Regions from separate parts of the Actinoplanes sp. NPDC049548 genome, predicted to be linked through region 2. Evidence: riboswitches for the same ligand, from Rfam matches in the RefSeq annotation. Region 2 holds a riboswitch; each other region holds the start of a gene.
The links. A riboswitch is a leader RNA that binds a small molecule or an ion and turns the genes downstream of it on or off. The one in region 2 is predicted to bind cyclic di-AMP.

Region 1 (7,048 bases), on a different contig from region 2:
CGCTCATCGGCGCCGACACCCCGCTGTGGAAGACCATGCTGATCATGGTGCTGATGGGTCTCGGCCTGGGCGGCAACATGCAGCCGATGATCACGGCGGTGCAGAACGCGGTGTCGCCGCGCGAGATCGGGGTGGCCACCAGCTCGGTGACGTTCTTCCGCTCGATGGGCGGCACCCTGGGCACGGCGATCTTCCTGTCCGTGCTCTTCAACGTGCTGCCGGGCAAGCTCGCCGACGCCGGGTTCCCCACCCGCGGTGGCGGCGGCGACCTCAGTGACACCTCCTTCATCGCCAAGTTGCCGCCGGCGCTCGGGCACGCCTTCAAGGTCGGCTTCGCCGACGGCATCCACGTCGTCTACCTGATGGCGCTCGCCGTCATGCTGGTCGGCCTCGTGGTGGTCTTCTTCCTGCCGGAGATCCCGCTCTCCCAGCGCTCGGCGCAACAGCAACGCGCTGAGGACGCCGCGGCCGCCTCCGCAGCCGCCGGCCCTGCCGGAGCGCACTGACGAAAGACCGCACAGGGTACGGGCGCAGCACGCGCTCGTACCCTGTGTCGTATGCCAGTAGTGAAGATCAACGCGATCGACGTCCCCGAGGGCGCGGGCCCCGAGCTGGAGAAGCGCTTCGCCGCCCGGCAGGGCGCGGTGGAGAACGCCAAGGGCTTCCTCGGCTTCGAGCTGCTCCGGCCGGTCAAGGGTGAGACCCGCTACTTCGTCTACACCCGCTGGGAGACGGAGGAGGACTTCCAGGCCTGGTCGTCGGGCATGGGCCGAGCCGCCCACGCCGGCGAGCGCGCCCGCCCGGTCGCCTCCGGCGCCGCCCTGCTCGAGTTCGAGGTCGTCCAGCAGGTCTCGAAGTAGGGGACGCCCGTCAGCCGTCGGCGTTGCGGGCCGCCGCGGCGATCAGGCGCTCGGCGACCTCCTCGCGGGGCAGGCCGAGCCGCTGCGCGGTGTCCCGGAGCACGTCGTAGGCCTCCCGCACACCGCAGCCGCGCTGCGCGATGATCACGCCGGCGGCCCGGTCGACGGTGGTGCCCTCGCGCAGGGCCTCCCGCCGATGCACCTCGCCGACGAGCACCTCGGCCTGGTTGACCACCGCCATCGCGGTCAGCAGGGCCTCCGCGTCGACGCCGCCGGGCCGCCCGGTGAAGAAGGTGACCGAGCCGACCGCCGAGCGCGGGATGTCGAGCGGCACCGAAGCGACGCCGTGCACGCCCTCGGCGCGGGCCTGCCCGGCGAGCTCCGGCCAGCGGGCGTCCGCGGCCAGGTCGTGGACGGTGACGACGGTACGGGTCCGGGCGGCCTCGAGGGCCGGTCCGTCGCCCGTCGCGTACTGGAGGTCGTCGACGTTCAGCCCCTGCGGGCCGGAGGCGGCCAGCGTGGGCGGGCCGCCCTCGCCGATCAGGGCGACGGAGCAGCGCACCGTTGCGGGCAGGGCGGCGGCCACGAAGGCGGCCAGCCGGTCCAGGGCCTGGGGGACGTCGTCGGCGCCGAGCAGCCGTACGGAGAGCTCGTGCAGCAGCCCCGCCATCTCGACGGGATGCGGTGCCGCCGGCTCGGCGCCCCGGCCGCGGGAGGTCTTGCCCGACACCGGCCGACGGGTCTTGGCGCTTCCCCGCAGGCCCCGGCGCCGGCGGCGGCGAGGGGTGACGTCGTCGGCGCCGGCCACCGGCTCGATCGAGATGGTGGCCTCCGGGGTGCTCCGCACCTGGGTGTCGAGCCGGCGAGGATCGGACGCGTCCGTGGAGGTCGCGCGGCGACGCGCCGCGAGGCGCCGTCCGGTGCTCCGTTGCGGGGCAGACATTTGCCCGATATTGCCATGCGGATCCGTGAACACGAAAGTGGTGTCCTCTAACGGGTGCCGTCGGCGGGCGTAACCGTCTGGTCCGACGTGCGATGTTCCAGGAATGTGCTCGGCGCGGCGCCCGGAAGCTCCTCGCGCTCGTCGGACTCGGCCAGGATCGCCTCGGCCTGGCTCTGCGGGTCGGCGCTCCCGGCGCTGCGTTCCTCCGGCAGCAGGTCGGCCGCCCGGCGCTCCACGCGATCATCACTCATGTCCGCCGGGATACCCGCGATCATGAGGGCCGAAAACAAACGTCGCTCCCGGCCGGGGCCGGGAGCGACGTTAAGGTGCCGGTGTGCAGGTCGCCTCGCGGCGAAAGGCTCAACGCGGCTCCAGCCGAACGGTAGTCCGCGAAGGCAATGGGTGAGGCCCGGGGACACTGGGCACACCGACATCTGTGCTCAACGGTCGGCAGTCCGACCCCATTCCAGAAGCAATTGTGACCTGGACCACATGATTGTGCGGGCGTCCGCCGGGTAGTCCGGAGCTGTGAGCGATGACCTGCGCGTACTCGACGAATACCTCGACGAGGCCTACTCCGGGCAGGAACGCCTGAGCAGCGCCGATCTGCAGCGGGGCGCGATCGCGGCGGACCTGCCCGCGGCGGCCCTCACCCGCATCGACGCGCTGCCCGAGGGCGAGTACGCCCAGGACGAAGCCGCCGAGGCCCTGCGAACCCTGGACGCCTGAGGAGCGACATGACCCAGCAGAACGAACGCCTGCCGGCCTTCGGTGACTCCGACGGCACCCCCGACGGGGACAGCGACTTCGCCGGCGAGCACAACGACACCGCCGTGGAGCCCGCGATCATCGACGACGAGGACTCGGGTGAGACGGAGAGCCCCCGCGGCTGGTCCGGCATGGACGGCGACGGCCCGCCCTGAGGGACAGGGACAGCGAGACGGCCCCGGCTTTCGCCGGGGCCGTTCTTCGTTGCCTCAGGCCAGCGCGCGGCCGTTCAGCGCGGGCTGGGACGGCTCGGGCTCCGGGTCACCCTCGGCCGCCTCCTTCGCCAGCGAGTACGCCATCTGCAGGAAGTCCGACGCCGCCGTCGCGGTGAACACCGTGGCGGCCAGCCGGGTCAGCCGCGGCGCGAACACCAGGCCGCTGGTCAGGCCGGTGGCCACCCAGACCGCCAGGCAGAACGGGCAGCTGATCAGCTCGCCGATCGAGTGGCGGATCGGGCTGCCCTCGTCGCGGACCTCCTCGTTCAGCTCCGCGCTGCCGCCCGGCTCGGAATAGCGCGTGAAGGGCGCCCGCAGCGGGCTGGTGACCGAGTCCTTGGCGATCAGCCGGCTGAGCTTGTGGGTGGCGATCGAGATGAGCACCACGTCGGCCACGGCCGGGCGCTCCGGCACCGTGCGCCCCGTCGCCTTTGCGACGACGGCAAGGCTGCCGGCGAGCACGCCGAAGGCGCCCATGGTCGCCGCGTACCCCTCGAGGGGGCGGTGTTCGTGGGGGGCGTACTGGCGCCGCAGGCGGGCGAACCGGCCGCGTACCGAGGAGGTCATGCGTACGGGTTCCTCTCAGAAGTCCTGGGTGAGCCGGTGCGGGTCGACCTCGCGGCCGGGGTGCCGGGCGAGGTACTCGGTCTCCAGCTCCGCCGTGCGGCGCAGGTGGTTGGCGAGCGCCGCGTCGGGTCCGTGCCGCAGCGTCTGCAGCCGGGTCCGGTGCAGGCTGCCGAGCTCACGGATCAGGTCCTCGTCGGCGAGCCCGGCCGGGTCGATGCCCTGCTCGGTGCCGACGCGGTCGTCGACCTCGTGGTCGCTCATGATCTCTCCCCTCTCGGTGCTTCCCGCAACGGTTGCCCGTGCCGCCTGGTGTCAAACCCCAGCCGGATACGCTCGACCCATGAGAGCGCTGTTGAGGCCGGCGTGGCTGGTGCGCCACGTCGTCGCGCTCGTGCTCGTGGCCGGCTTCCTCGGCCTGGGCTGGTGGCAGTTCAGCCGCGCCACCGGCGGCAACACGCTGAGCTGGGGCTACACCTTCGAGTGGCCGGTCTTCGCGCTCTTCGTGGTCTTCCTGTGGGTGCGTGAGGTCCAGCAGGAGCTCCGGGCCGGCCGGCCGGCTCCCGAGGAGCCCGGCGACTCCCCCGCGGTGGCGCCCGACCCGGCTGCGCCCGTGACGGTACGCCGGCCGGTGCGCGTACGCGTGTCCTCGCAGCGGGTGACCGCCGACGACCCGGAGCTGGACGCCTACAACGACTATCTCGCCTGGCTCAACGCCCACCCCGGGGCCCGGCCCGGCGACTACCCCGGACGCAAGAGCAGCACCAAGTAGAAGGACGTGGACCGTGCAGGGAGCCCTCACCCGCTACCGGATCATCGCCTGGATCGTCGGCGTGATCCTCATCGTGCTCGTGCTGGTGGGCATGCCGCTGAAGTACGCCGGTGACAACGACACCGTGGTCGCGGCGGTGGGACCCGTGCACGGTTTCCTCTACATGATCTACCTCGCGGCCACCTTCGACCTCAGCCGCCGGGCCGGCTGGCCGCTGGGCCGGATGCTGCTGGTGATGCTGGCCGGCACCATCCCGTTCTTCTCGTTCTGGGCGGAGCGGGTGGTTTCTCGCAAGTGGGCCGTTCAGTCGATGGACACCCCGCCCGCGATGGCGCGGAAATAGTAAGGGTGACGCAGCGAACGCAGGAAAGTGCGTTCCGTTATCGGGATCATTCCCCATTTACGGGGTAATTGGCGCACGTCACTCTTCGGGCTCTTGAATTAATCGCGATCGCCGATAAGTTGGTGCGGTTGGTCCGGTCCGCAGCCATCACCCTCACGGTGGCGCCGGCCAACGCCGCCGAATCCCTCGACGGCGGACACGGTGTCCCCATCCCCCGGGGCCGCCCTGCCCGTCTCGGCGAGCCGGGGAACCACCGAAGTCAGCACCTGGGGTGAATCCGCGCGAGCGGTAGGGCCTTCTTCCCGCCCGAATCCGTCAGCTAACCCGGTAGGCGGCCCAGCGGAAGAAAGGCCACGTTCCGTTGCCACACGCCCGCACGAGGCTACGCACCATGGTGGTCGCCGCCCTGGCGATCGTGATCACCGGCACCGTCGCGCCGGCCGCGCACGCGGCGCCGTCGACCGGTGACATCAACAAGAAGATCGAGAAGGCGTCGAACGAGCTCGAGGACGTCGTCGAGTCGTACAACAAGATGAAGATCAGCCTGAAGAAGACGCAGGACGACGAGAAGAAGCTCGCCGCGTCTATCGGGCCCGCCAAGGAAGCCCTGAAGGTCGCCGGCGCGCAGATGAACGTCATCGCCTCATCGGCGTACAAGACCGGCAAGGTCGGCACGATGAACGTCGTGCTGGAGGGCAGCAGCAACCTGATGGACCGCATGTCCATCCTCGAGCAGCTGTCCCGCAGCCGGCAGCGTGACATCGACAACTACACGGCCACGACGCAGAACTACGACCAGCGGCAGGCCGCGCTGAAGGCGACGCAGGACAAGCAGGCCGCCGAGGTCAAGGAGCTCGCCGCCCGCAAGAAGAAGATCGAGGGCCAGCTCAAGGACCTGTACGCCATGCGCAAGGCGGCGTTCGGCAGGGCGACCCAGACCGGCTCCCGCTACACCGGCGCCGTCCCCTCGGTGTCCGGCGACGCCGGCGTCGTGGTCCGGTTCGCGTTCGACCAGGTCGGCAAGATGTACGAGTACGGCGCCGACGGTCTGGCCACGTACGACTGCTCGGGCCTGACCTCCCGCGCCTGGAGCCAGGCGGGCAAGTCGTTGCCGCACAACGCCGCGGCACAGTACAGCGCCACCCGGCGGATCAGCCGCTCCCAGCTCCAGCCCGGCGACCTCGTGTTCTACCGCAGCCTCGGGCACGTCGCCCTGTACGTCGGCGGCGGGAAGATCATCGACGCCTCCCGCGCGGGCGAGCCGGTGAAACACCGAACCATCGACATCATGACCCCGTACGGCTACGGCCGCGTGACCTGATCGCGCCGTCCCCACACGTCAGAAGGCCGGTGTCCCGCGAGGGGCACCGGCCTTCGGCGTTACGGGGGATGGAGAGCTACGCGGCCTGGAGGCCTTCGGCGCGGGCCAGCTCACGCAGCCGGCCCAGGGCCTGGATCTCGAGCTGGCGGATGCGCTCGCGGGAGAGCGAGAACCGCGACGCCACCTCGGTCAGCGAGTGCTCGCGACCGTCCTCGAGGCCGTACCGGGCGCGCATGATGCCGGCGGAACGGTCGTCGAGGTGGTTGAGCAGGCCCTCGATGCGCTGGCGCTCCAGGGCGGTCAGCACGATCTCCTCGGGCGACGGGGCGTCGCTGTCGGCGACCAGGTCACCGAGGTTGGTGTCGCCGTCGTCGCCGACCGGGGTGTCCAGCGACACGGTGTCCTGGGCCCAGCGGGTCAGCTCGCTGACGCGCTCCACCGTCACACCCAGCGCCGCGGCGATCTGCTCGGGCTCCGGGTCGGCGCCGAGCTCGCGGACGAGCTGGCGGGTGACGTTGCGCATCCGGTTGACGTCCTCGACGAGGTGCACGGGCAGGCGCACGGTGCGCTCCTGCTGCGCGATCGCCCGGCTGATCGCCTGGCGGATCCACCACGTCGCGTACGTCGAGAACTTGTAGCCGCGCTCGTAGTCGAACTTCTCGACGGCGCGGACCAGGCCGGTGTTGCCCTCCTGGATCAGGTCGAGCATCGGCATGCCCGACCGCACGTACCGGCGTGCGATCGAGACGACCAGGCGGAGGTTCGCGCGGATGAACAGGTCCTTGGCCCGCTCGCCCTCGACGACCAGCCGCTCCAGCTCCTCCCGGCTCACGCCGCGACGGACGTCACCGCTCTCGAGCAGGTGCTCGGCATAGAGGCCGGCCTCGATTGCCTTGGAGAGGTCGACCTCCCTGGCGGCGTCCAGAAGCGGCGTGCGGGAGATCTCGTGCAGGTAGACGCCGACGAGGTCGCGCTCCTCGGCGACTTCGTCCGTCCGCATCACGGTGTTCTTCTCCACGTTGCCCACGGTCCCCTCATTGCCTTCACTAACCCTGTTACGGGCAATTCCTGCGTCCATCAGCCCTCCCCGTAACGTCCGCAGTTCGTGCATTGCGGTGCTGACACCTACACAACAAGTGGCGCCCTGCACTGATTCCGGCTGGTGGGTCGAAAGTGTCACGAATGCCTGAGCGTCACCTGAGAGCCGCGTGCATACTTACTGAAGAGGGCTCTCTGTGGAGGCATTCGGAGCCGTACCCGGC
Region 2 (7,048 bases):
GATCTCGGAGTTCTTGTCGACGACCCCCTCCTGCATGGCGGCGCCGATGGTGAACGCCTTGTGCGTGGAGCCCGGGTCGGAGATCACACTGGACACCGCGTCGTCGCGCTCGGCCGGCTTGAAGTCGAACGGCTTCTGCGCGTTGTACGGCGGGTAGCTGGCCTGTGCCAGCACCTCGCCGGTCTGCACGTCCAGCACCACGGCGCCGGCGACCGTCGCGTCGACCTTCCTCATGTAGTAGCCGAGGTAGCGCTGCACCTCGAACTGCAGGAACCGGTCGATGGTCAGCTGGATCGAGGAGCCGGGTGCGGCCTGGGTCTCCCGGTGGTAGCCGCCCGGGATCTCCTTGGCGAGGTCGCCGCGGCCGATCTCGTACACCTTCTCGCCGTTGACGCCGCGCAGCAGCTCGTCGTAGCGGGCCTCGATGCCCTCGAGCCCGGTGTGGTCGTCGCCGATGAAGCCGATCAGGTTCGCGGCCAGGTCGGCGCCGGGCACGTCGCGGCGCTCGTCGCGGCGCGACCCGATGCCGGCCAGGTTCAGCTGCTTGATCCTGTCGGCGACCGCGATGTCGACGCCGCGGGCCAGGAACTCGAAGCGGGACTCGCCGCCGCCGGGACGCTTCTTCCTGGTCATCAGCTCGACCAGCTGCGACTGCGGGATGCCGAGCAGCGGCGAGAGCTGGGCGGCCGTCTTGGCCGGGTCCTTGACCAGCACGGGGTCGGCGTAGATGTAGCGCGCCTCGACGCTGTGCGCCAGCACGGCGCCCGAGCGGTCCAGGATGCTGCCACGGGGTGCCGGCAGCACGACCTCGGTGAGGCGGTTCTGCCGCTGCTCCGCCAGGGTGTCCGCGGCGTCCGGCGAGTCCATGACCTGGAGCACGACGAGCCGCACGCCGATCATCACGAACAGCGACAGCGCCAGCACCGTGCCCAGCCGCAACCGCCTGGTGCTGTTGGCCAGCTTCGGCGGCTCGGCCGGCACGACCGGCGCGGGCCGGCGGCTACCGGACCGCGGCGGCGCGGCTGCGGGCCGAACGCCGACGCTTCGTCGTGGGCCGGGCGCTGCGGCGACCCTGCGGTCCCGGCCGGGCCGGCCCGCTTCGGTACGCCCGGAGCCGGCGCGCCGCGGATCGGCGGTCGATCGACCGCGCCCGGCCCCCGCGGTCGTGCGTGTCGCACGTGCGGGCTCACCGCGTCCTGCGGGCACCCGGCCGCGCTCCTGCGCCGTCCGGTCGCCGCGTGCCTGCCGTTCCCCGCTCGCCTGATCCCGGCCGCCGCGGCCATCACCCGTCCGGCCCCGCCCGCTGCCGTCCCGGCCCGGCTGATCCCGGCCACTGCCGCCCCGGCCCGCCTGGTCCCGGCCGCCGCGGCCATCACCCGCCCGGCCCCGGCCACGGCTCGGTTCGTCCCGGTCGTTGCGGTCCCGGCCCGGTCGACCCGGAGCCTCGGCACCCGCCTTGCCACGGCGCTGCGGCGGCAGGTCGTCGTCGGTGTCGCGGCGGCGCTCGCGCACCGGCCGGCCACCGTCGAGAACCTGCAGAGACGGCCGGAGCGGATCGACGTTCCGGCCGGTCCGGGGCGACCGGGTGCGCTGGTCACCCTCGCGCACGGTACGCCCGCGCGGGGTGTACGCCCGCGCGGCTCCTATCCCCGCGAAGCCGCCGCCACGCTCCTCGTCGGCGACGGGCTGGTCCTGCGCAGAAGCGCCGCGCCGGGGCTGCTGGCCCCGGCGCGGCGTCTCGTCCGAACGCGGCGTCACCGCGTTACTGCCCTGCGGGAGGCGTACCGGGACCCGGGACGCCGGCGGTGGCAGTGCCGGGCACCGTCGCGGCGTCCCCGGTCACGTCCTGCGTGGTCGCGTCCTGGGTCGCGGTGGCCTTCGCCTTCTCCACCGCGCGCGCCGTCTCGGCCGGGTCCTGCGCGGTCACGGCCGGCTCGCCGCGGCCGGGCTTCGGCACACCGATGATCTTGCCGTCGGGCAGCCGGATGTACGCCGGCGAGTCCGCCTTGACCAGGCCCAGCTGGCGCGCGGCCGCGTCCAGGCTGCCGGGCATGTTCCTGGCGGCGATCTCGTTCTCCAGCGACTGCTGGCGCGCGTCCAGATCGGCCTGCTGCTTCTGCAGCGAGTCCAGCTCGAACGAGTTCTCCGCCGTCTTCGTGTTGATCAGCAGGATGCCCAGCACCCCGGCCACCACGACGCCGACCACCAGCGCGATGAACGGCGCCCGCGGCGCGTTGACCGGCGCGGGCGGCGCGACCCGCAGGCGCGGCGTCGCGACCGTCTCCCGCTGCTGCTCGGAGTTGAGCTTCAGCGCGGTGGTGCCCTGGATCGGGAACTGGCGCGCCCCCCGCGCCGTCCCCTTCGTGCCGGCCGGCGTGCGCCGGCCCTTCTCCGCCCGATCCGCGGTCCGGCCCCCCGACCGCGGCGCGGTGGTCATGCGCTCGCTCAATGCCCCTCCCCCTCCTGGTGTTCCCCCGGGCGTCGCCGCCCTCGTCCCCCGTGCGCGGACATCCGGGGCCGTTCGCGGGCGGCCCCTCGTCCCTGGTCCTGCTCGTCGATCCGTTCCGCCGCGCGCAGCTTCACCGAGGCCGCACGCGGGTTCTCCGCCACCTCAGCCGCCGTGGGCGGCTCCGATCCCCGCGTCAGCAGGCGCAGGGTCGGACCGGTCCCGGGCAGCTCGACCGGCAGATCGACCGGCCCGGTGCTGCGCGCCCTCGCGGCCAGGGCGCGCTTGACGATCCGATCCTCCAACGACTGGTACGACATCACGACCAGGCGCCCCTTCGGCGCCAGGAAGTCCAGAGCGGACGGAACCGCAGCCTCGAGCGCGGCGAGCTCCGCATTTACCTCAATACGTAGCGCCTGAAACGTTCTTTTCGCGGGATTTCCACCCGTTCGCCGCGCGGCGGCCGGGATGGCGTCCCGGACCAGGTCCGCGAGCCGGGCGGAGGACACGATCCGCGCCTTCGCCCGCTCCCGGACGATCGCCGAGACGATGCGCTGCGCGAACTTCTCCTCGCCGTACACCCGCAGGATGCGGACCAGCTCGCCCGGCTCGTAGCCGTTGACGACCTCCTCGGCGGTGATCCCCCGCGACTGGTCCATCCGCATGTCCAGCGGTGCGTCCTTCGCGTACGCGAAGCCCCGGTCCGCCTCGTCGAGCTGCAACGAGGACACTCCGAGGTCGAACAGCCCACTGTGGAACTCGGTGAAGCCGAGCTCCGCGAGGACCGCCGGCAGCTCGTCGTAGACCGCGTGGACCAGGTGGATGCGATCGGCGAAGCGCTGGAGCCGGTGCCGGGAGTGCGCGAGCGCCTCCGGGTCCCGGTCGAGTCCGACGAGGACCACGTCCGGGTGCCGCTCGAGCACGGCCTCGGCGTGCCCGCCCAGGCCCAGCGTGAAGTCGACGTGCACCGCACCGCGACGGTCCAGCGCGGGAGCGAGCAGCTCGAGGCAGCGCTCGAGCAGCACCGGCACGTGCGTGCCGCGAAGCTCCCCCATGTCGACCCCCATCGCCTGCTCTTTCCCGCGCGCCACCCGGCCGCTTGTTCGCGATCGGCGTCCGGTCGTCTTCCGTACCGCCAGATCCCCATCCGCTCGTGCCCGTTGCCATCGGGCGCGCCCCACCGGACACACGCCTGGCGCCGGGGAAGAGGCGCCAGGAGCGGGAGCGGCTGGAGATCTCGCAGTACGGCGGCAGCGACGTCCGGACCACCTCGGCGGCCGGCAGGCAGCTGAGCCGGGCCTACAGTCCGCCGGGCAGCACCCCCTCCTCGATGTCGGCGAAGTCGTCCTCGCTCGCCGAGAGGTACTGCTCCCAGGACTGCTTGTCCCAGATCTCCACCCGCGTGCTCGCACCGATCACCACGAGCTCACGGTCGAGTGCCGCATACTCCCGCAGGTGCCCCGGGATGGTGACCCGGCCCTGCTTGTCGGGGATCTCGTCGTGCGCGCTGGCGAAGAACACCCGGCTGTAGGCCCGGGCGGCCTTGTTGGTGACCGGTTGGTCCCGCAGCTGCCCCGCGATCCGCTGGAACTCCGGCATCGGGAACACGTACAGGCAACGCTCCTGCCCCTTGGTGATCACGACACCTCCCGCCAGCTCGTCCCGGAACTTCGCCGGAAGGATCAGCCGGCCCTTGTCGTCCAGGCGCGGGGTGTGAGTGCCGAGGAACATCGGCCAAACCCCCCTGCCCTGTGGCGGTTTCGCGGTCCGCCGGTTCGCTCGGGCCGGCAGGTCCGATCCGGCCTGCCACTGCGCTCCACTCTACTCCACTTCCCTCCACCCGCAACCGGAATCGGCCCGTCCATGAACCCTTTTCGCGGATGAATGCGCACGTCAGACACGGTGGGGCCGGAGTGGAGGGCCGAGGGCCTCCGATCAAGGTCCACTTTCCGACATGCCGCCCAGGCGGGCACGAAACTCCCCCGAAAAAGGGCAATTCCCCGGGCCGGAAGGGCCTCGGGGAGGGAAGTGGAGGGATCGCCGGGAGCGAAGTGGAGGAAAATCGCGCACAGGCGCAGACGACAGTGGGGCGCGACCCGAACCGGGTCGCGCCCCACTGAACTGTCGTACCGCTGTCTACAGCACTGCCGTGCCGAGGCGTCAGACGATGCGCCGGACGACGTAGTTGCTGCTGTAGACCTTCTGCTTCTTCACCCGCGCACCGGTGTGCGGCGCGGCCCACATGTAGCCGCCACCCGCGTAGATGCCGACGTGGGTGCCGTACGAGCCGGACCGGAACACGAGCAGGTCGCCGGCCTTCTTGCTGCCCTTGCCGACCTTCTTGCCGTAGTGCTGCTGCGAGTTCGCCTTGTGCGGCAGCTTCTTGCCCGCCGCCTTCTTGTAGACGTACTGCGTGTAACCCGAGCAGTCGAAGCGCTTCGGGCCGGCCGCTCCGAACTTGTAGAGCGCGCCCTTGTGCCTCTTGGCCTCGGCGAGGATCTTCGCTCCGCTGGCCTTGACCGTGATCTTGACGCTCTTGGTCGCGGCCGGCGCGAGCCCCGACGAGCCGCCGTAGTAGGTCCGGAACCAGACCGTGCGGCCCGGCTTGGTGTTGAAGACGACGGCGCCGCTTCGCACCGGCTTCTTCTGCCAGGTCTTCCACTTGCCGTTGATCTTGGACTGCAGCCGGACGTAGCCCTTGACGACCTTCTTGCCGGTCCTGGGGTCGGTCAGCTTGGTGGTCACCCGGACCTTCGAGCCCCAGAGCACCGTCCGCTTGTTGTACGAGACGGACTGCTTGGGCTTGACGGTCTTGACCGCGGCCGCCGTGGTGACGGGAGCGGCGGATGCTGCCGGCGTCGCGACCAGCTGGCCGGCGCAGAGGCAGAGACCCAGGGACAGTGCGACGGTTCCGGTGCCGACGGACATGCGGCGGCCCCGGCTCGAACTGCGTTCGTGCACGGTAGAGATATCCCTCCGGCACGCCTGCGAGGTTAGCTGTCGGGTTCGGGCGGGAAGGTTGCCCGGCCGCCGTGGCGGCTTCACCCCGAGGTCCGCCGGGTCTCGCGACCCGGTGGCGGACCGGAAATGGGTCCCCCGTCCCTGCCCCCATATGCCTTTGTGGTCGTTCACGTGCTTCGTGGTCGTCCCGTCCGGACCGGGGCAGGGCTCGGCGTGGTCCGTGCGGTACGAGCGGTGGGCGGTCGCTCACCGGCACACCCTGCCTACCCGATTTCTCGATCCACCGTGGGACCCCCCTCGATCACTCTTCGTATTTGGCACAGTGGACGGTGTCCGGTTTGTTACCACCGCGTGACAAATGCCGCCACGATATGCACCTTGACGATCACTCAGAGCTGAAGGTTACGGGTGAAACAGAACACATAAAAAGCCGCAGGCGGGCTGATCGAGGGACGTTCCGAGATCGGGCGAAAGCCTTCGCAAACATTCTGACCGGCGCAAACACGGCGACGGACGACGAACCCTGATCATCCGTTCGGCCGAGGCATCGACGCCGCCCGAACCCGGTGCCGCCGCCGCACCCGGCGCCACTCGACGTAGTGTCCGTTTCCGGTACCCTCGTCGCCGTGACGGACGGGAAGATGCCCTTGCGGGCCAAGGTCGCGAGCTCCGTCTCGCGCACGGCCGCGGCCCTCTCGCGGGCCGCGGGACGCGGCGACGGCTCGGTGATCGGCGGCTGGATCGGCCTCAAGATCGATCCGGACCTGCTGCGCAACCTCGCCGCCGGCCGGGCCATCGCCCTCGTCTCGGGCACCAACGGCAAGACCACCACGACCCGGTTCACCGCCGCGGCGCTGGGCGTCCTCGGCCCGGTGGCCACCAACTCGTTCGGCGCCAACATGCCCTCCGGGCACACCTCCGCGCTGGCGAAGGCGGGTGCCACCCCGTTCGCCGTCCTCGAGGTCGACGAGCACTACCTCGCGCGGGTCATCGAGGAGACGAACCCCCGGGTGGTGGCGCTGCTCAACCTCTCCCGCGACCAGCTCGACCGGGCCAAGGAGGTGGCGATGATGGCGCAGATGTGGCGCACCGCCCTCGCCGCCCACCCCGACGTGCACGTGGTCGCCAACGCCGACGACCCGATGGTGGTCTGGGCGGCCGTCAACACCGCCCAGGTCGTCTGGTTCAGCGCCGGCCAGCGGTGGACCGACGACTCGTGGGTGTGCCCCGAGTGCGGCTCGCCCATCAACCGCGCCCAGGGTGACTGGTGGTGCACGGGATGCCCGCTGCGCCGCCCGCAGGCCCAGTGGACCGTCGAGGACGAGGGCGTGCTCGACCCGAAGGGCGACTGGCACCTGGTCAAGCTGCAGCTGCCGGGTCAGGTCAACCTCGGCAACGCGGCCACCGCGCTGGCGGTGGCCGCCGAGTTCGGCGTACGCCCCATCGAGGGGGTGCCCCGGCTCGCGGGCGTGGCCTCGGTGGCCGGCCGCTACGCCCAGGTGGACCGCGACGGCCGCAACATCCGACTGCTGCTGGCCAAGAACCCCGCGAGCTGGCTCGAGGCCTTCGACATGGCCGAGGTGGCGCCGACACTGCTCTCCATCAACGCGCGCGACCCCGACGGGTTCGACACCTCCTGGC
Region 3 (7,048 bases), on a different contig from region 2:
CTTCGGCGGCCGCCATCTTCATCGGCTGGACCTCGGTGATGACCTTGCCGAGGTGGTCGCCGGTCAGGGCGGTGAGAGCCCCGCCGGCCATGGTCAGCCAGGCGCCGAGGCGGGCCAGCGTACGGAACGGGGATTCGCCGCCGGACCGGAGCCGCCACACCCCGATGGTGAGCAGCAGCGACCCGCCGGCCATCACCGCTCCGGAGAGGGTGTGCGGGAAGGCGGCGAGGTTGACCTTGTTGAGCAGCAGGGCGCCGAAGTCGTCGAGGCGGGCGCGGCCGGTGACGGGGTCCAGCGAGTACGCCACCGGGTTCTGCATGAACGAGTTCGCGGCCAGGATGATGAACGCGGACAGCACGGTGCCGACGGCGACGACCACGATGGTGGCGGCGTGCAGCTTGCGGGGCAGCCGGTCCCAGCCGAAGTACCACAGCGCCAGGAACGTGGCCTCGAGGAAGAAGGCGAGCATGCCCTCGATGGCCAGGGTGGGCCCGAAGACGTCGCCGTAGAAGCGGGCGAAGGCGCTCCAGCCCATGCCGAACTGGAACTCCTGGACCAGGCCGGTGACGACGCCGACCGCGAAGGTGACGATCAGCAGCTTGCCGACGAACTTCGTCAGGTCGCGGTAGCTCTCCCTGCCCGTACGCAGCCAGGCGATCTGCAGGCCGGCGGCGGTGCCCGCGAGGCTGATCGACAGCGGTACGAACAAGTAGTGGTAGATCGTCACGACTGCGAACTGGAGCCGGGTCAGGTCGAGCACGTCCACGTCGGCATCCCCTCTACGACATCTCGTAGTAGATACTACGTCCTGTAGTACGACGCCGTGCAGTAGAGTGGGTCACATGGCCTTGGGGGACCTCGAACGCGAGGTCATGCAGCAGTTGTGGGACGCCGCGGAGCCGTTGACCGTGCGGCAGGTGCACGAGCGGCTCGCCCGCGAGCGCGACCTGGCGTACACGACGGTGATGACCGTGCTGGACCGGCTTGCCAAGAAGGGCGTCGTGACCCAGCAGAAGGCTGACCGGGCCTATCGGTACGCGCCGTCGCAGTCGCGCGAGGAGATGACGGCGGCGCTGATGCTCGACGCGCTCAGCGCCGCCCCGGACGGCGTGCGCGACGCCGCGCTGGCCCAGTTCGTGGGCCGCATCGACCCGTCGGTGCTGGCCGCCGCGATCGAGGCGGCCCGAAGGGAACCGGCCGCCGGATCGTGACCGCCCTGCTGCTCGGCGCGCTCGGCCTGACGCTGTCGCTGGTGGTGCCGGGCGTCCTGGCCGCCGCCGACTGGCCCGGCCGGGCTCCGGCGGCCGCGGTGGCGCTCTGGCAGAGCGTGACCCTGACCGGCATCCTCTGCGCCCTGGGGGTCGTCCTGGCGGGCCCGCAGGAGCTGGTAGCCGCCCGGGGCTCGGACCGGCCGGTCGGTGCGGCGGCCCTGGTCGCGGCGCTGGTGGTGGCGGCCGTGATCATCTTCCGGCTGCTCGTCTCGCTCGTCGGGGTGACCTACCGCTCGCGGACCCGGCGTTCCCGGCACCGCATGCTCGTGGACCTGCTCGACGCCGCGGAGCGCCACGGCGAGCTGCCGGCCGAGGTGCCGCCGGGGCTGCGGGTGCTCGACGGCCCGCTGCCGTTCGCGTACTGCCTGCCGGGCCGCAGCCCACGCGTCGTGCTCAGCGGGGGAGCGCTGCGGGTGCTGGACCGGGCGCAGGTCGCCGCCGTCATCGCGCACGAGCAGGCGCACCTGCGCCACCGCCACGACCTGGTGATGGAGTCGTTCACCGCCTTCTACCGGGCGGTCCCGCGGCCGCTGCGCAGCCGGGCGCCGCTCGATGCGGTGCATCTGCTGCTCGAGATGGTCGCCGACGATGCGGCCCGGCGCCGCTGCGGGGCCGAGCCGTTGCGGACGGCGCTCGCCGTGCTCGGCGACGCGGTCAGCCCTGACCTGCCCGCGGAGGCTGCCGGTGACGCCGAAATGGAGCGGCACCGCCGGCTCGAGCGGCTCACCGGAGCCGACGCACGGTCGTCGATGTGGACGGTGCTGGCGGCACTCATGGCGGTCGGCCTGCTGGTATTACCCACAGTGATCGTCGTGGTGCCCTGGCTGGGCCGGGCACTCCTGGCATGGCCGCTTTAAATCTTCGTTAATGACAAGGAGTGACGACCGTTATGCGGTGAGTCGTCCTGATACCGCCGTGTTCAGTTCGGCGGAGATCGGGAGTACGGTGGTGCCCGGCTCGTCGGTCCCCCCTCGCCCGAGACCGGGCGAACCGGTGAGCCACCGCCTAATCGTGCATCACGAACCGGGGACCCGAGGACCTGGGGTGAAGCCGCGGCATCGACGCGGCCGGGCGCTCTTCCCGTCCGAACCCGACAGCTAACCCGGTCGGCGGCCGAGGGAAGAAAGGACGCTGCACCTTCGTGAAACGGGTTGGGGCGCGACGCGCCGCGATTCTGCGCGGTCTGCTCGGTGTGGTTGCGGCGGTCGGGGTTCTGCTGGTGCCCACCGCGGCTCACGCGACGCCGTCGCCGTCGAGCATCGAGAAGCAGATCGACGAGCAGTGGAACAAGCTCGAGTCGACGATCGAGCAGTACAACGACGTGCACAACCAGCTGATCAAGAACCGTGCACAGCTCAAGAAGATCAACGCCCGGCTGGAGCCGCTCCAGCTGGAGGTGGACCTGGCCATGTCCCATGTGGGTGGCATGGCCGCCGACGCGTACAAGCAGGGCTCGCCCGGCGCGGTGAAAGCCATGATCGTGAGTGGCTCGCCGACCGGCCTGACCGAGAAGCTCTCGTTCCTCGACCAGATCGCCCGGCACCAGCGCCAGGCCGTGGCGGGCGCTGCGGAGCTGCGCGACAAGTACGCGAAGGACAAGGCCGCCCTGGTCACCCTCACCGACGCCGTGGCGATCCGCGACAAGGATCTCGGCGCGCGGAAGAAGGAGATCCAGAAGAAGGTCGATGATCTGCAGAAGATGCGGATCAGGGCGTACGGCGCCGCGGGTGCGAACGACGGCCCGCTGCGCACCGGCCCCTGTCCTGTGGCCTACACCAACGACAAGGGCGGGCGCGCGGCGCAGAAGGCGTGCGACCTGATCGGCAAGCCGTACATCTTCGGCGCGGAAGGGCCGGGCGGCTACGACTGCTCGGGCCTGACGAAGGTGGCGTGGGCCTCCGTGGGAGTGCACCTCGAGCACTTCACCGGCGACCAGATCCATGCGGGCCGGGCGGTCAGCCGCAGCGACATCCAGCCGGGCGACCTGGTCTTCTACGGCAGCCCGGTGCACCACGTGGGCATCTACGTGGGCGGTAACACCATGGTGCACGCGCCCCACACGGGCGACCACGTGCGCATGGCGTCGATCGATCGCAGCGGTGCCATCACGGGGATCCGCCGGCCGGGCTGATCCTCACCACCGGCACGACGCCGACAAGCCGCCACGCCTGCGTGGCGGCTTGTCGCGTTCCGGGATACTGATCTTCGTGCATCCGTCAGCGTTCACCCGTAACGTCACCGGCACCTGGGGCTCCGCTGGGCAGGCCTGGCTGGCCGAGCTCCCCGACCTGATCGCGGCGGTCGCCCACGAGTGGGACCTGACGGTGGACGAGCCGTACCCGCTGAGCTTCAACTGGGTCGCCCCGGTACGCCGGGCCGACGGGACCGCGGCGGTGCTCAAGCTGGGCGTCCCCGGGGCCGGGCACCTGAGCCGCGAGGCCGCCGCCCTCACGTTCTTCGGCGGCGACGGCGCCGTCCGGCTGCTCGGCCGCGACGACGAGCGCGGCGCCCTGCTGCTGGAGCGTGCCGAACCCGGCACCACCCTGCGCAGCCTCGTGCGCCGCGACGACGAGCAGGCCACGGCCGTACTGATCGCCCTGATGCGCCGGCTGCACCGCCCGGCACCCGCGGACCTGCCGGTCGGCGACCTCGCCGCGCGTACCGCCGACTTCGCCGGCCACCTGCGGCGCTACCCCGGCGACGATCCCTTCCCACGGTCCCTCGTCGAGCAGGCGATGGCCCTGTACGCCGACCTGTGCTCCTCCGCCACCGAGCGTGTGGTGCTGCACGGCGACCTGCACCACGAGAACGTCCTCGCCGCCGGACGCGAGCCGTGGCTCGTCATCGACCCGCACGGCGTGGCCGGCGACCCCGCGGCGGAGCTCGGCCCGGTGCTCTACAACCCGCTGGACGGCGACGAGCCGACCCTGGAGCTGCTGATGCCCCGTGTCGAGCAGTTCGCCGACAGCCTCGCCCTCCCGCTCGACCGCGTCGTCGCCTGGGGCTTCGCGCAGGCCGTGCTGTCGGAGGTCTGGGACGCCGAGGACGGTGACCCGGCTCCCGGGCGGGCCCTCGGCGTGGCGCTGAAACTGCGGCCCCTGCTGCGCTGAGCCTTCAGTCCGGTTGTGGGCGGCGGTGGGGAGGTCGGACGGGAGCCTCACATCCAGGGCGCGCTGACCTCTTCCTCCACGTAGAGGGTGGTGCCGTTGCGGCCCCGGTCCTTCGAGCGCTGCATGGCGGTGGTCGCGTGGCGCAGGATCGTCGCGGCGTCCGAGCCGCCCGGGTACGCCAGCGCGATCCCCACGCTGCAGCCGACGTTCATGCGCACTCCGGCGACCGCCGCGTTGCCGGCCACGCCCTCGACGATGCGACGGGCCACCTGCAGGGCCTCCTCGGCGTTGCGGACGCGGGTCAGCAGCACGCCGAACTCGTCGCCGCCGATGCGGGCGGCCGTGTCGGTGTCGCGGGTGATGCGCCTGAGCACGTGGCTGACCGTCTGCAGCAGCCGGTCGCCGACCTCGTGGCCGTACAGGTCGTTGACCGTCCTGAAGCCGTCCAGGTCGACGTAGAGCATCGCCACCGGGTACTGGTAGCGGGTGCCCTGGGCCAGGGCGCGTTCCAGGTCGCGGTGCAGCGTCGGGCCGTTCGCCAGGCCGGTGAGACCGTCGTGCGAGGCCGCGTACGCGATCCGGTCCTGTGCCTCCCGGCGCTCGGTGATGTCGCGCTGGTGGCTGACGATCGCGTGCACCGCGGGGTGGGCCAGCATGTTGCGGGCGATGATCTCGTGCCAGTGCCAGGACCCGTCGGCGTGCCGGACCCGCAGCTCGGCCGAGTGCTCGACGGTGCTGTCCGAGGCCAGCAGCCGGGTGAAGAGCTCCCGCGACGCCGTCTCGTCCTCGGGGTGGAACAGCCCGCGCATCACCTTCCCGCGCAGCTCCTCGGGCTGGTAGCCCATCATCGTCCGGGCGGCCGGGCTGACCCACGTGGCGTCGCCCTGCGCGTTGCTCATCGTGATGACCTCGGAGCCGTCGCGCACCAGCGCCCGGAAGCGGTCCTCGCTGAGCCGCGTCGCCGCCTCGGCCTGCTCCCGCTCCGACACGAACGCGCCCAGCGTCCGCGCCGTCGTGGCGACGCCCAGCGCGACCAGCAGGGCCAGGCCGTGCGACGGGTAGCCGCCGAGGTAGCTGGGCAGGGCGCCGAGACCGACGAGGAGCTGCCCGGCGGCGATGCCGGTGATGCTAGCCGCCGCGGCGGGCCTCCAGGCCCGCGAGCCGGACTGGCGCAGGTGCACGGCGAGGATGTGCAGGTGCGCGACGGCCAGCAGCGCGCCCCACCCGATCAGGTACATCGTCGCGGTGGTGGTGAGGATGTGCACGGGGATGCGCAGCCACAGCCGGCGGCCGGTGTGACCGCCGGCGACCCGGAGCTGGACCTGCGGCTGCATCCACACGGTGGTCACGGTCAGCGGCACGGCGACGACCCACAACGGTACGTCCCCGCCCAGCCCGAAACGGCGCAGCACGGCGACGGCGGCCAGCACGAGCAGGGGTTCCACGCCGTTGCGGACGAACCGCGTCGCCTTCAGGTAACCGTTCCTCACGTCGCCCTCGCCTGTCGAGCCGGAGCCGCGCGTCGGGCGCGCGATGCCCCACCATCGACCGGCTCCGCCGGGATCCAAAGGAAAAGTGACGGCCCGTGCCGGGCCGGGGAGCGCCGCCCGGCCGGAGGCATAATCGCGTGTTATGAGCGACGCCCTGATCGAGAGCCTCACCGCCGCGGTCGGTGCCCGGCCCGACGACCTGCCGCTGCGGCAGCACCTGGCGGAGCTGCTCGTGGCGGCCGGCCGGTCCGCCGAGGCGATCGGGCACGCCGCCCACATCCTGGCTCGCCACCCCGGTGACGAGGCGGCCCGGCGCGTGATGGCCGCCGCTCTCGGCCCAAGCCCCGCAGCGACTGATCGGGGTCCGGCAGCCGTCGCACAGGTGCCCCCGGCGCCCGAAGGGGTGGACTGGGATGCGCTGGAGAGCGAGTTCCGCGGCGTCGTGCCGCCGCGGTTCGTGACGGCCGGTGATGCCACCCGGCCGGTGGGCGGTGACGCCGAGCGCCCGGCCGTCACCCTGGCCGACGTCGGCGGCATGCAGCAGGTCAAGGAACGCCTCGAACTGTCGTTCCTCGGCCCGCTGCGCAACCCCCGGCTGCGCGGCCTCTACGGCAAGAGCCTGCGCGGCGGCCTGCTGCTGTAGGGCCCGCCGGGCTGCGGCAAGACCTTCCTCGCCCGGGCCGTGGCGGGGGAGATGGGTGCCGCCTTCCTGTCCCTGTCGATCGTCGACGTGCTGGCGATGTGGGTCGGCAGCTCCGAGCGAAACCTGCACGACCTGTTCTCGGCCGCCCGCGCGCACGCGCCGTGCGTGCTGTTCCTCGACGAGATCGACGCGCTCGGGCACAAGCGCAGCCAGCTGTCCTCCTCGGCGATGCGGACCCTGGTCAACCAGCTCCTGACCGAGCTCGACGGCATCGACGGCGGCAACGACGGCGTGTTCGTCCTGGCCGCCACGAACGCGCCGTGGGACGTCGACGCCGCTCTGCGCCGCCCGGGCCGTCTCGACCGCACGGTGCTGGTCCTGCCCCCGGACGAGCCGGCCCGCGCCGCCGTCCTCGAGTACCACCTGCGGGAGCGCCCCGTCGCCGGCGTCGACCTGCGCACGCTGGCCGCGGCCACCGACGGCTACTCGGGCGCCGACCTGGCCCACGTGTGCGAGACCGCTGCCGAGTACGCG

Region 1: another riboswitch for cyclic di-AMP. It lies ahead of AB0J80_RS18875 (NlpC/P60 family protein); the one in region 2 lies ahead of AB0J80_RS07845 (NlpC/P60 family protein).
Region 3: another riboswitch for cyclic di-AMP. It lies ahead of AB0J80_RS24585 (C40 family peptidase); the one in region 2 lies ahead of AB0J80_RS07845 (NlpC/P60 family protein).

What each region holds. Positions count from the first base shown of each region.
Region 1 covers NZ_JBFAPM010000008.1:308,705-315,752, reverse strand. Annotated here, with positions in the region: gene AB0J80_RS18925 (MDR family MFS transporter) at 1-506, shown strand, start outside; gene AB0J80_RS18920 (antibiotic biosynthesis monooxygenase) at 558-860, shown strand; gene AB0J80_RS18915 (ANTAR domain-containing protein) at 871-1,803, opposite strand; gene AB0J80_RS18910 (hypothetical protein) at 1,851-2,054, opposite strand; gene AB0J80_RS18905 (hypothetical protein) at 2,332-2,532, shown strand; gene AB0J80_RS18900 (hypothetical protein) at 2,541-2,726, shown strand; gene AB0J80_RS18895 (DUF1360 domain-containing protein) at 2,781-3,353, opposite strand; gene AB0J80_RS18890 (DUF6158 family protein) at 3,369-3,614, opposite strand; gene AB0J80_RS18885 (hypothetical protein) at 3,694-4,122, shown strand; gene AB0J80_RS18880 (DUF3817 domain-containing protein) at 4,136-4,465, shown strand; cyclic di-AMP (ydaO/yuaA leader) riboswitch at 4,686-4,814, shown strand; gene AB0J80_RS18875 (NlpC/P60 family protein) at 4,857-5,786, shown strand; gene AB0J80_RS18870 (sigma-70 family RNA polymerase sigma factor) at 5,863-6,864, opposite strand.
Region 2 covers NZ_JBFAPM010000003.1:141,191-148,238, forward strand. Annotated here, with positions in the region: gene AB0J80_RS07825 (penicillin-binding transpeptidase domain-containing protein) at 1-1,758, opposite strand, end outside; partial or broken gene AB0J80_RS07830 (hypothetical protein) at 1,934-2,437, opposite strand; gene rsmH (16S rRNA (cytosine(1402)-N(4))-methyltransferase RsmH) at 2,446-3,513, opposite strand; gene mraZ (division/cell wall cluster transcriptional repressor MraZ) at 3,746-4,177, opposite strand; gene AB0J80_RS07845 (NlpC/P60 family protein) at 4,607-5,407, opposite strand; cyclic di-AMP (ydaO/yuaA leader) riboswitch at 5,414-5,535, opposite strand; gene AB0J80_RS07850 (MurT ligase domain-containing protein) at 6,049-7,048, shown strand, end outside.
Region 3 covers NZ_JBFAPM010000013.1:75,681-82,728, forward strand. Annotated here, with positions in the region: gene AB0J80_RS24570 (cytochrome ubiquinol oxidase subunit I) at 1-766, opposite strand, end outside; gene AB0J80_RS24575 (BlaI/MecI/CopY family transcriptional regulator) at 843-1,211, shown strand; gene AB0J80_RS24580 (M56 family metallopeptidase) at 1,208-2,128, shown strand; cyclic di-AMP (ydaO/yuaA leader) riboswitch at 2,264-2,398, shown strand; gene AB0J80_RS24585 (C40 family peptidase) at 2,413-3,402, shown strand; gene AB0J80_RS24590 (aminoglycoside phosphotransferase family protein) at 3,479-4,381, shown strand; gene AB0J80_RS24595 (sensor domain-containing diguanylate cyclase) at 4,429-5,871, opposite strand; gene AB0J80_RS24600 (tetratricopeptide repeat protein) at 6,014-6,514, shown strand; partial or broken gene AB0J80_RS24605 (AAA family ATPase) at 6,527-6,877, shown strand; gene AB0J80_RS24610 (ATP-binding protein) at 6,884-7,048, shown strand, end outside.